DNA from 4 places in the Candidatus Symbiopectobacterium sp. NZEC135 genome. Region 3 is predicted to be linked to each of the others. Evidence: predicted binding sites of a transcription regulator. Region 3 holds the regulator's gene; each other region holds the start of a gene.
What was found. The regulator CRP, encoded in region 3, controls carbon source genes, mostly activating them, when cyclic AMP is high. The targets are predictions, from matches to a motif close to ATGTGANNNNNNTCACAT.

Region 1 (3,212 bases), on a different contig from region 3:
GTGAAGCCAGAGTAACACAGCGCAAGCTGTAGTGCTTTACGCAAAAAAAGAAAGGCCGCAAATGCGGCCTTTCGTGTCGATCGCTACTGGGGATTAGAACGTGTAGTTCAGGTTAACGCCGTAGAGCCAGGCGCGGCCTTTGGAACTGAAGTTGTACTCGGCAGAAGGTACTGGACCGATCGCAGGTGTGTGTTCAGTGATATTCACGCTCTTACCGTGCATATAGGATACGCCAACATCCACGGACATATCTTTGTTAAACGCATAGGTTGTCCCTGCGCTTAACCAGAAACGATCCTGATCGGGAATGGAAATGGAGCGTTTATCCGCAGGAACCGGGCTGTCATCGAAGGCGATACCGGTACGGAAGGTCCAGTTATCGTCATGATAATAGGTGGTGCCGATAGCCAAACGATAGGCGTCGCGGAAACCCTCTTGTTTCTCAAACAACGTGTTGCCGCTATTGTTGGTTGCTCTTAGCTCTTTAAAGGCGCTCCAACTGGTTAATGCCATGCTGTAGTGCACTGCCCATTGTGGTGCGACACGGTGATACGCAGAAACTTCCCACATTTCAGGCAGGTTCAACGTTAACTTGCCAGGAATTGTATTGCCACCCGTGGAAAGGCCGCTGAAGTCACCTTTAAAGTCGATATCTACTTTTGAACGGTAAGTGAAGCCGAAACGGTTATTTTTATCGACTTCGTATAAAATGCCTGCATTCCAACCGTAGCCCCATTCTTTACCTTCAAGCCGTAATAACTCGGTGGATGCTGGACGGCCTATACTTGCGCCGGCTGCACCAAGATGACGCACAATAGTCGCATCGGCATAAACCGCATTGACACCCAAGCCAAAGCTGAAGTGTTGATTCAGACGGTAGGCTGCGCTCAGGTTAAGGTTCGAAGTGACCAAATCCGTTTTGCCGCCAATTGAGCCAGCCGTATAGTTCTTGTTAAACTCTGTCGCTAACCCATAGTTAGTGGTTGCTGATGCACCGACAGCCCATTGCTCGTTTAGGGGCATAATCAGGTGCATGTTCGGCACCCAAGCGTGTGGTGCGATATTTTTCGCACTGGCATCAGTGCCTGACGCGCTCTTACCGGAAAGATCAATATCTGGATTAATATACGTCACGCCACCAGAAACCGTGGTGCGATCGAACATTGTCATGGTGGCGGGGTTGCGGCTGCCGGATGTCGCATTATCGGCCACGGCACCTTCGCCAGAAAACGCACGCCCCAACCCGGATGAAGAGTATTCATTGAGTTGAAAGCCTGCGGCGGAAACTTGTGCGGAAACCAGTGCCACTGCTATCGCTACTGCGGAGTGTTTAAACAGGTTTTTCTGGCTCATGACCAAAACCTCATCGTGTACTTGTTATTTGACTTTGTTACATACCGTAACAAGGGACGCGCATTGTAGGGGGCGCAGATGGACTGACAAATCAGACCAGTTGGCGAAAGTATAAGTGGGGAGTATGGAAATGTTGCAAGTTTGTGTTCGAAATATTTCTATATTGATGTAAAAACCAGATCCAGTTAACACATTCGTTAAGAAAAACGCAGTCTAAGGTGAGTTATTTTACCTAACAATAACAAAGCGATGTGAGCTTGATCACTAAATGCCCTTACATGCAGTAAGTTCTAGTGCTTGGTGAGAGTGCCGAGTAAAATAGCGGGAAAAGTGATATTTTTGAACCGGATCAAATCTGCCCGGGCAGATCGTTACCCGTAGAGGAAAAGCATCATGACAAACGCGATAAATAAATGTTCTGCTGAAGAAACCGCCGCTTGCTGTTGTGTGGATGTCGGTACGGTAATGGACAACACCGACTGCACGGCATCTTACAGCAAAGTGTTTGCTGACCGTGCCGCCGCGCAGGCCACGTTAACGGCGCTGACAGAAAAAGCCCGTGCAGTAGAATCTGAGCCGTGCCAGATCGACAGTCGTTTTGCTGACGTAACAGATGGCGTACAGCTGGATATCGATTTTACGTTCAGCTGCCAGGCTGAAACGCTGATTTTCCAACTGGGACTGCGTTAAGCCTCCTGGTGATGACGTGCGGTGCTGCGCGCCGCACGTTGTGTTTATCTCCTTTTTTTGTACCCACTTTTCGTCTTGCCATCCCCTTTCCGATACCAACACCTCCCACACATAGCGTGCACTCGCATTTTGTAGTGAATGGGTTTGCTTAATGTAATGCTCTGGTTAACACTCTATTCAGGTCTGACCTGTTAGAACATATACTTAATTCTCTGTTTACAGGAGTGTTTATGAGCGAGGTGTTACCCCTGATAACCCGCAGCGGCGAACGGGTCGCGATCGTCAGTGGATTGCGCACGCCTTTTGCTCGTCAAGCGACCGCGTATCGCGGTATTCCCGCCATGGATTTAGGCAAAATGGTGGTGAGCGAGCTGTTGATCCGCTATGGCATCGATCCCAAGTGGGTCGATCTGCTGGTGTTTGGTCAGGTAGTACAAATGCCGGCTGCACCCAATATTGCGCGCGAAATTGTGCTGGGTACCGGAATGTGTGTGCATACCGATGCCTATACCGTTTCCCGCGCTTGCGCCACCAGCTTCCAGTCTGTGGTCAATGTGGCTGAAAGCATTATGGCGGGCACTGCGCACGTGGGAATTGCGGGGGGAGCCGACACGTTCTCACTGCCACCGATCGGCGTAACCAAAAATCTGGCGATGACGCTGCTGGATCTCAGCAAAGCCCGCACGTTGGGGCAACGGCTCAAATTGCTGTCGCGCTTGCGTCCGCGCGACCTGTTGCCAGTCTCCCCTCCGGTGGCTGAGTACTCCACGGGGCTGCGTATGGGGGATACCGCAGAGCAGATGGCAAAAACCTACGGCATTTCCCGCGCCGACCAGGATGCTTTTGCACATCGTTCGCACCGGCTGGCGGCAAAAACCTGGCAACAAGGCGTGCTGCACCAAGAGGTGATGACTGCTTACGTGCCGCCGTACCGCCAAACGCTCAAAGAAGATAACAACGTGCGCCATGATTCTACGCTGGAGCAGTACGCCCGTTTATCGCCCGCGTTTGATCGTCTGCACGGTTCGGTCACCGCAGCCAACAGCTCTCCGCTTACCGACGGTGCGGCTGCCGTGTTGCTCATGAGCGAAGGAAAGGCGCGCAGTCTCGGGCTAACGCCGCTGGGCTACCTGAAAAGTTATGCGTTTACTGCCATTGGTGTTCAGCAA
Region 2 (3,212 bases), on a different contig from region 3:
ACTTCTTGCGCCAGCCGGTGAAAGCACTGATATTGCGCTCTTATGGTGTGGGTAATGCGCCGCAAAGCCCGGCGCTGTTGGACGAACTGCGTCAGGCATCGGAACGGGGTATCGTGGTGGTTAACCTCACCCAGTGCATTTCTGGACGGGTGAATATGGAGGGCTATGCCACCGGCAATGCACTGGCACAGGCTGGCGTGATCAGTGGTTTTGATATGACGGTAGAAGCCGCCCTGACTAAACTGCATTATCTGCTAAGCCAACCTGACTTAACCCCCGGGACCATTCGCCAGCTCATGCAACAAGACCTGCGCGGCGAACTGACCCAGGACGCATAACCCGGCTGCTGGAGCTAACTGCCATGAACCAGACCGTCATAAACCATGCCTTACTGTTGATTGATTTGCAGAATGATTTTTGTCCGAACGGCGCACTGCCTGTCGCAGAAGGAGATGTCACCATCGATGTTGCCAACGCCGCGATAGCAGCGGCACAGAAAGCCGGTATGCCCGTCATCGCCAGCCAGGACTGGCACCCGGCCAATCATCTGAGCTTCGCTGACAATAACCCTGGTGCTGTCGTGGGTGAACGTGGAGAACTGGCAGGTTTAGCGCAAACCTGGTGGCCGGTGCACTGTGTACAGGGCACGCGTGGTGCGGAGTTCCACCCGCACCTTCATCATGACGCGTTTGATGCCGTGGTACAAAAAGGTTCTCAGCCTGAGATTGACAGCTACAGCGCTTTTTTCGACAACGGCAAACGCGCTGCTACCGTATTGGATGACCTGTTACGCCAACGCAACATCACACGCTTGACCATCATGGGGCTGGCAACGGACTACTGCGTAAAATTTACCGTGCTTGATGCGTTGGCACTCGGGTATGACGTACAGATCGTTGAAGAAGGCTGTCGCGGAGTGAATCTCCAACCGGGTGACGGCGAAGCTGCGCTGGTCGAGATGGTGGCTCACGGAGCACGCCGCACTAGCCTAGCCGACTTTATCGCAGCAATAGCACACCACTCCACATAACGCCGAGCCCCTGTGCATGCAGAGGCCTTCGGTTACTGGCGTTCCCGCTGAATCAGGTTGTCGATGGCAAACGCCTGTTTCAGCTCTTGCTTGCTTTTCATCACCAACTCACCGTCGGTATTGATGGTCATGTGTTCCGCCTCCACGTTGTGGCGCGATTGCCATAGCATCACCATTTGCAGGCAATTTTCTTTTTGCTCTGGCGTCAACGGCACGCCATCAGGCCATTTGCCCAGTTCTACGGCGGTTGCCAGGCGTTGGTAGATATCCGGTGTCAGCGCCGTCACAACCTCATCAAGCTGTTTGTCGAGCATCGTTATTCCATCCTGTCATTGCTATTTGCCATCACGCTATTTGTCATCAACGCCAAGCAAGCTGAAGCGTTTTAGCTACAGCGATTGCGCGAAAATGTCAGCCATCCACTTTCTCACCGTCGGTACCATCGATAAAGCTTAGCGAGGCCGAGTTAACGCAGTAACGCTCGCCGGTGGTTTGCGGCCCATCGGGGAATACATGCCCCAAATGGGCATCGCATTTACCACAGCGAATTTCGATACGGTGCATGTTATGCGAAAAATCTTCCAGATAGCGGATTGCCCCCTTCGCTACCGGCCGATCAAAGCTGGGCCAGCCGCATCCAGAGTCGTATTTGTTATCGGAGTAAAACAGCGCGCTTTGGCAACACAGGCAGTGATACACCCCAGTGCGTTTATTGTGCAACAGTTTGCCTGAATAGGCAGGTTCAGTGCCGCGTTGCTGCGTCACGTACTGTTGCATCTCCGTCAAGGTTCCCTTGCCTGCCGGTGCAGACGTTGAAACTGGTTTATCCATGATTGTCTCGTCATCATTTTTTTGGCATTACTTAGTTTAACAAGAATTAACATCCTCATAACGTTTTTTTCCGACTAAAATGGTGAGTAACCGACCAAGACCCTGCCAATTGTGACATCCATCACATTTATCGGGACTGCGGGCTTTATATTGGTGCAAACGCCCCCATTTAAGGGAAAGATGTTCCTAAGTTTCATTACGGCGATTTTTCGTGCAACCGTTGCGCCTCAGATTTGACTTGCCGCAACTATTGACACGATTCCGCTTGACGCTCAGCAAGGTTTTTGTAATTTTACAACCAACCTTTATTCACTAACCATTATTCACAAACCATAGCTGGTGGAATATATGACTATCAAAGTAGGTATCAACGGTTTTGGCCGCATCGGCCGCATTGTTTTCCGTGCTGCTCAGAAACGTTCTGACATTGAGATCGTTGCAATCAACGACCTGTTGGACGCTGACTACATGGCTTACATGCTGAAATACGACTCAACTCACGGCCGTTTTGACGGCACCGTTGAAGTGAAAGACGGTCAGCTGATTGTTAACGGCAAAAAAATCCGCGTTACCGCAGAAAGAGATCCGGCTAACCTGAAGTGGGACGAAGTGGGTGTTGATGTGGTTGCAGAAGCAACGGGCATCTTCCTGACTGACGAAACTGCACGTAAGCACATCACCGCTGGCGCGAAAAAAGTGGTTCTGACTGGCCCGTCCAAAGACAACACCCCGATGTTCGTTCGTGGTGCCAACTTTGACAAATATGCCGGACAGGATATCGTTTCCAACGCATCTTGCACCACTAACTGCCTGGCACCGCTGGCAAAAGTAATCAACGACAACTTCGGCATCATCGAAGGTCTGATGACGACAGTTCACGCCACCACCGCTACCCAGAAAACCGTTGATGGCCCGTCTCACAAAGACTGGCGCGGCGGCCGCGGCGCATCCCAGAACATCATCCCGTCCTCTACTGGTGCAGCCAAGGCTGTAGGTAAAGTTCTGCCAGAGCTGAACGGCAAACTGACCGGTATGGCGTTCCGCGTTCCGACTCCGAACGTTTCTGTGGTTGACCTGACTGTTCGTCTGGAAAAAGCAGCATCCTACGAAGAAATCAAGAAAGCCATCAAAGCCGCTTCTGAAGGCGAGCTGAAAGGCGTTCTGGGCTACGTTGAAGATGACGTGGTTTCTACCGATTTCAACGGCGAAATTCTGACGTCTGTATTCGATGCCAAAGCGGGTATCGCGCTGAACGACAACTTTGTGAAACTGGTTTCCTGGTATGACAACGAAACCGGCTACTCCAACAAAGTACTGGACCTGATCGCCCACATCTCCAAATAAGGCGACG
Region 3 (3,212 bases):
TTATGCATATTTGATGATTATATTTTCACTTTAAGCGGTGTGGACGGAAGCAAATGACAACAGATTCAAAGGCGGTAACCCGGGCGACGCATGACAAGGTGATTCTCCCCGTATACGCACCGGCGCAATTTGTGCCGGTTAAAGGCAAAGGTAGCCGCGTATGGGATCAGCAAGGGCGCGAGTATATCGACTTTGCTGGTGGGATTGCGGTAACGGCACTGGGTCATTGCCACCCGGCGCTGGTGGCGGCGTTAAAGCAGCAGGGTGAAACGCTGTGGCACACCAGCAATATCTTCACCAATGAGCCAGCGTTGCGTCTGGCCAGCAAACTGATCGACGCCACCTTTGCCGAGCGTGTGTTCTTTGTTAACTCTGGTGCAGAAGCCAACGAAGCGGCTTTCAAACTGGCACGCCACTATGCGATTAAGCGCCACAGCCCGTACAAAACCAAAATCATTGCGTTCTACAATGCGTTTCACGGTCGCACCTTGTTCACTGTCTCGGTCGGTGGGCAGGCGAAATACGCCGATGGCTTCGGACCAAAACCGGCCGATATCGTGCACGTGCCGTTTAACGATCTAGACGCAGTAAAAGCGGTGATGGATGACCATACCTGTGCCGTGGTGCTGGAGCCAATTCAGGGCGAAGGCGGCATTACGCCGGCCACGCCGGAATTCCTCAAAGGCGTGCGTGAGCTATGCGATCAGCATCATGCGCTGCTGGTGTTTGATGAAGTGCAAAGCGGCATGGGGCGTTCCGGTAAACTGTTTACCTACATGCACTATGGCGTGACGCCGGATATTCTCACCACGGCGAAAGCGCTGGGCGGCGGGTTCCCCATCAGCGCCATGCTGACTACTGAAGAGGTTGCCTCTGTGATGACTGTCGGCGTACATGGCACCACTTACGGCGGTAATCCGCTGGCCTGTGCGGTAGCGGAAGCGGCATTAGACACCATCAACACCCCACAGGTGCTTTCCGGCGTACAAGCGCGCCACGAGCGTTTCGTTTCGATTCTTCAGGCCATTAATGAAGAGCACGGTATTTTTGAGCAAATTCGCGGTATGGGTTTGCTGATTGGCGCAGAACTGAAGCCTAAATGGCACGGTCAGGCGGGCAAGTTCCTTGCTGCTGCTGCGGAGCAGGGCGTGATGGTGCTGGTCGCTGGGCCTAACGTGATGCGTTTTGTGCCGTCATTGGTGATTGATCTGGAAGATATCGATCAGGGCATGGCGCGGTTCGCGCGGGCGGTGGAAGCGGTAGTGAAAGCGGAGTAGGGAAGGTTCGTCAAAAGCACGCTGCGCAGCGCAACGTGCTTTTGTCTAAGCGGCACGGGTGATATCAGCGTGTGCCGTACACCACGATGGTTTTGCCGTGTGCCGAGATCAGGTTCTGGTCTTCCAGCATTTTCAGAATACGGCCTACCGTTTCGCGGGAACAGCCAACAATCTGACCAATTTCCTGACGCGTGATCTTGATTTGCATCCCATCCGGGTGCGTCATGGCATCGGGTTGCTTCGCCAAGTTCAACAGCGTCTGTGCGATGCGGCCCGTCACATCCAGGAAGGCCAGGTTGCCCACTTTCTGGGAGGTCACCTGAAGGCGGCGTGCCATCTGTGAGGAAAGACGCATCAGAATATCCGGGTTGACCTGAATCAGCTGACGGAATTTCTTATAGGAGATCTCAGCGACTTCACAGGCCGTTTTCGCCCGCACCCATGCACTGCGTTCCTGGCCCTCTTCGAACAGGCCCAGTTCTCCAATAAAATCCCCCTGGTTGAGGTAGGAGAGGATCATTTCCTTGCCTTCTTCATCCTTGATCAGCACAGCCACTGAGCCTTTCACGATGTAGTAAAGCGTTTCTGCCTTTTCACCTTGGTGAATCAGCGTGCTCTTCGATGGATACTTGTGAATATGACAATGAGAAAGGAACCATTCAAGAGTCGGGTCTGTCTGCGGTTTGCCGAGAACCATTCGCTGTTATCCTCTGTTGTAATTCACTGCGCAAATTACAGGGTTCAGAGTTCCCTGTACGGCGTATCAACGTGCTAGTAGTAAAAATTCCGTGTTGGCGGACTGACGTCAGGGAATATACTGGCTTCTGTATGGCGACGTCACGATCCGTTCTTACCGTCAGCATAAAGCTGAAGGAACGGATTCTATTCCTGTTTGTAACACAGCTTGACGAGCCTGTCTCGTGTTGTCTCGCTTCAGCATGATTAAGCTCTAGTTATCGGCGGTTTTTATATATAACAGTGAGTAATTTTCAAATAAATTTGAGGAGTTGTGGATGCAAGCGCGCGTAAAATGGGTTGAAGATCTGACCTTTCTCGGTGAGTCGTCATCCGGGCATCAGATCCTGATGGATGGCAATGCCGGCGATAAAGCCCCCAGTCCGATGGAGATGGTGTTGATGGCGGCAGGGGGCTGTAGCGCCATTGATGTGGTGTCCATTTTGCAAAAGGGCCGCAATACGATCACCGGGTGCGAAGTCAAATTATCCTCCACGCGTCGTGAAGAAGCGCCGCGTCTGTTTACCCATATCAACCTGCATTTTATCGTCACGGGCGTAGGGCTGACGGATAAGGTGGTTGAACGGGCGGTATCGCTGTCGGCGGAGAAGTATTGTTCAGTGGCGCTAATGTTAGAAAAGGCGGTGAAGGTCACGCACAGCCACGAAATCATCGCTGTCGCCTAGTTTTTTTCGTTATCGTATAGTTTTCTTCATAGTCGAATAGCTTTCTTCGTTGTCGCATAGCTTTCTGGCGGGCGGTGTGTGTTATCTCAGCCCGCGCTACGCCCTTCTGCCAGTCGCTTTACCAACGGCGCCATAATCAGCTCCATGGCGAGACCCATTTTCCCCCCCGGCACCACCAACGTATTGATGTGTGAAATAAACGAGCCTTGCAGCATGGCTAGCAGATAGGGATAGTCAATATGCTCGACGCCCTGGAAATGGATCACCACAAAACTCTCGTCCAGCGAAGGGATCGCCTTGGCGGCAAAGGGGTTTGAGGTATCGATAGTTGGTACGCGCTGGAAGTTGATATGGGTGCGAGAAAACTGCGGCGTGATGTAGGTGATGTAATCTTCCATGGAACGCACTACCGAATCCATCACTGCTTCACGTGAGTGTCCGCGTTCATTGATGTCGCGAACCAGCTTTTGAATCCATTCCAGATTGACGATGGGCACCACGCCGACCAGTAGGT
Region 4 (3,212 bases), on a different contig from region 3:
TGTTTGCCTGTGAACATGCCGGTATCTCCCCCGACATTCTCTGTCTGGGTAAAGCGCTGACCGGAGGATACCTGACGCTGTCGGCCACCTTAACCACGCGTAACGTTGCAGACACCATCAGCAACGGCGAGGCCGGGTGTTTTATGCACGGCCCGACTTTTATGGCGAACCCATTAGCCTGTGCCGCCGCCAATGCCAGTCTGGTGCTGCTGGATGAGGGGGGATGGCAACCACAAGTGATGGCGATTGAGCACCAATTGCGCGCTGAATTACTGCCCTTACGGGATTCGGCGTTGGTGGAGGATGTGCGCGTTCTGGGCGCGATTGGCGTGCTGGAAACCACACGACCTGTAGACGTGGCGCGCGTGCAGCGCTTTTTTGTCGAGCGCGGTGTGTGGATCCGGCCTTTTGGTAAGCTACTGTATGTGATGCCGCCCTATATTATCTCGCAACAGGCCTTAACACGCTTGACCAGCGCACTGCGTGACGCCGTACGGCGGCCCGAACTGTTTCAATAACAATTGGTTTCAATAACGGACGGAAAAGTCAGCGGGAAAAATCTGTGATCTGTGGCACACCAAATTGATTAGCGCTATGATAATCGCCTCAGCTTATCAGGGACTTCCCATGCGTAATACAACAATCCTTTGCGGGCAGTATTTACGCGCTTTCGCACTTATTTATCTGTGTCTGTTCGCAGGTAATGCGATATCCGCGTTACTCCCGCTAACCATTCCCGGCAGCATTATCGGTATGCTTATCCTCTTTGCCTTGCTGGCTTCGCAGATCCTTCCTGCGACTTGGGTAAAACCCGGCTGCTACTTAATGATTCGCTACATGGCGCTGCTGTTTGTTCCTATCGGCGTGGGCGTTATGAATTACTATGACCTGCTGAGCAAGCAGTTTGGCCCCATCGTGGTGTCCTGCCTTATCAGTACGCTGGTGGTGATGCTGGTCGTCGGCTTTTGCACGCAGTTGATGCAACGTGAACACATCATCACCACGCACGAAACGCCGGATGAGGAAGGGAAAAAATGATGTTGTCCAACATCTGGTGGTCATTGCCTCTGACCTTGCTAACCTTCTTTGCGGCGCGCAAGTTGGCGATAAAATGCAAAATGCCACTGCTAAACCCACTGCTGGTTTCAATGGCTATCCTTATCCCGGTATTGCTGCTGCTCAATATCCCATACGACAGTTATTTTGCTGGCAGTAAAGTACTGAACGATCTGTTGCAGCCCGCCGTGGTAGCGTTGGCGTTTCCGCTCTATGAACAGATCCATCAGATCCGTGCACGCTGGAAATCCATCATCAGCGTCTGCTTTATTGGCAGCATGGCGGCCATTATTTCCGGTACAGTCATTGCGCTGTGGTTAGGTGCGACGCCTGAAATCGCCGCATCGGTGCTGCCTAAATCGGTAACCACCCCCATCGCTATGGCGGTTGCAAGCACCATCGGCGGCATTCCCGCCATCAGCGCAGTCTGTGTGATTTTTGTCGGCATCCTCGGTGCGGTCGCCGGACATACCCTGTTTAATCGCGTGGGAATTCGTACCAAGGCGGCGCGCGGACTCGCCATGGGGACGGCATCACATGCGCTGGGTACGGCCCGTAGTGTCGAGATCGATTTCCAGGAAGGGGCGTTCAGCTCATTGGCTCTGGTGATTTGCGGCATTATGACGTCGCTAATTGCGCCTTTTATCTTTCCGCTGCTGGTACATCTGTTTCACTAGCTACAGCGATGATACAGACGGCGCGATCATCACTGCGCCGTTGCATTCTGCTCGATAATTTGAGATATATCGCGCAGAATGCATCTTGATTTCAATAAGTTCACGTTCAATGTGATACTTATCACGATTTATTGATACGCTACTTTTTACCCTGACAACAAACAATAATGGCAAAAAGAGTACATCGCTATGCACCCACGCTATCACGCCCCTTTTGCACAACTTTCTGACACACTGCAACACGCCTTGCTGCCGATACTTGAGCATCCTGACTTTGTCGGGATGTTGCTGGCTGACGAGGTTACGACCCTCTGTACCCAATGTGACCTGACGCCTGAGACGTTGTCCTATGCCCTGCTTCCCCTTGCGGCAGCATGCGCCATTGCCCCGATTTCTCACTTTCAAGTGGGTGCCGTTGCGCAGGGAGAAAGTGGCAACCTCTACTTTGGTGCCAACATGGAGTTCGCCGCCGTGCCGTTGCAACAAACGCTGCACGCGGAGCAGAGCGCCATCGCCCATGCCTGGCTGCGCCAGGAGCGCGGCTTGACCAGTATCACGGTGAACTACACGCCCTGCGGACACTGCCGTCAGTTTATGAATGAACTAAACCGGGCAAACACACTGCATATCCACCTGCCGGGGCGTGAACCTGCACAGTTGCACCATTATTTACCCGATGCCTTTGGACCGCAGGATCTGAATATCACCACATTGTTGATGGATCCCGTCAATCACGGGCGCACCCTGCTCGATGCCGACCTGCTGGCGCAAGCCGCACTGGACGCCGCCAATCGCAGCCATGCGCCTTACAGCAATGCGCTGAGCGGCGTCGCGCTGGAAACCGATCGCGGTGCGGTGTATACCGGCCGATACGCAGAAAATGCCGCGTTCAACCCCAGCCTACCGCCGCTTCAGGTGGCGTTGAACCTGATGAATCTGGCCGGTGAAGAGATTCACAGCGTGCGCCGCGCCGCGCTGGTTGAGCCACGCAATGCCACCATCAGTCAGTGGGTGATGTTGCAAATTATTCTGGCTGAAGCCGGGTGTACCGACGTACAGCAGCACTTCATCGACTGATGCAGCGCACAAAAATGATGAATAAACCGGGGAGCATTGACAAAATGTTGTGACGCAAGTCATGTGTAACTATTTTAATTAACATTTTCTGTACATATTTTTTGGGTAATTTAAGATCCGCGCTGTCATGTCGTGTCATTACCTAAATTCGTTTCTGTTACCCGAAGAGTAAGAAAAGTCATGGAATTAGAATACGAAAGCAAACGCGCACTCTACATCCCTTATGCTGGCCCTATCCTGTTGGAATTCCCTTTGCTGAACAAGGGCAGCGCCTTCACCAATGAAGAGCGTGCCAACTTCAACCTACATGGTCTGTTGCCTGAAGCCGTGGAGACCATTGAAGAGCAGGCAGAACGCGCCTGGCGTCAGTATCAGGAATTCAAAAATGATATGGAGAAGCAC

Region 1: J5224_RS01480 (YfcZ/YiiS family protein) is a predicted target of CRP. The motif match lies at 1,603-1,620, and genes of this name have one in related genera.
Region 2: msrB (peptide-methionine (R)-S-oxide reductase MsrB) is a predicted target of CRP. The motif match lies at 1,971-1,988, and genes of this name have one in related genera.
Region 4: cdd (cytidine deaminase) is a predicted target of CRP. The motif match lies at 1,843-1,860, and genes of this name have one in related genera.

Annotation. Positions count from the first base shown of each region.
Region 1 covers NZ_JAGFPF010000001.1:304,062-307,273, forward strand. The annotation lists gene mqo (malate dehydrogenase (quinone)) at 1-15, shown strand, start outside; gene fadL (long-chain fatty acid transporter FadL) at 94-1,353, opposite strand; gene J5224_RS01480 (YfcZ/YiiS family protein) at 1,747-2,043, shown strand; gene fadI (acetyl-CoA C-acyltransferase FadI) at 2,274-3,212, shown strand, end outside.
Region 2 covers NZ_JAGFPF010000009.1:71,013-74,224, forward strand. The annotation lists gene ansA (asparaginase) at 1-338, shown strand, start outside; gene pncA (bifunctional nicotinamidase/pyrazinamidase) at 377-1,030, shown strand; gene J5224_RS07590 (YeaC family protein) at 1,063-1,344, opposite strand; gene msrB (peptide-methionine (R)-S-oxide reductase MsrB) at 1,442-1,861, opposite strand; gene gapA (glyceraldehyde-3-phosphate dehydrogenase) at 2,210-3,205, shown strand.
Region 3 covers NZ_JAGFPF010000084.1:6,499-9,710, forward strand. The annotation lists gene argD (bifunctional acetylornithine/succinyldiaminopimelate transaminase) at 54-1,277, shown strand; gene crp (cAMP-activated global transcriptional regulator CRP) at 1,342-1,974, opposite strand; gene J5224_RS22055 (OsmC family protein) at 2,291-2,698, shown strand; gene J5224_RS22060 (phosphoribulokinase) at 2,785-3,212, opposite strand, start outside.
Region 4 covers NZ_JAGFPF010000053.1:3,914-7,125, forward strand. The annotation lists gene bioA (adenosylmethionine--8-amino-7-oxononanoate transaminase) at 1-518, shown strand, start outside; gene J5224_RS19095 (CidA/LrgA family protein) at 628-1,038, shown strand; gene J5224_RS19100 (CidB/LrgB family autolysis modulator) at 1,038-1,733, shown strand; gene cdd (cytidine deaminase) at 1,923-2,810, shown strand; gene J5224_RS19110 (NAD-dependent malic enzyme) at 2,991-3,212, shown strand, end outside.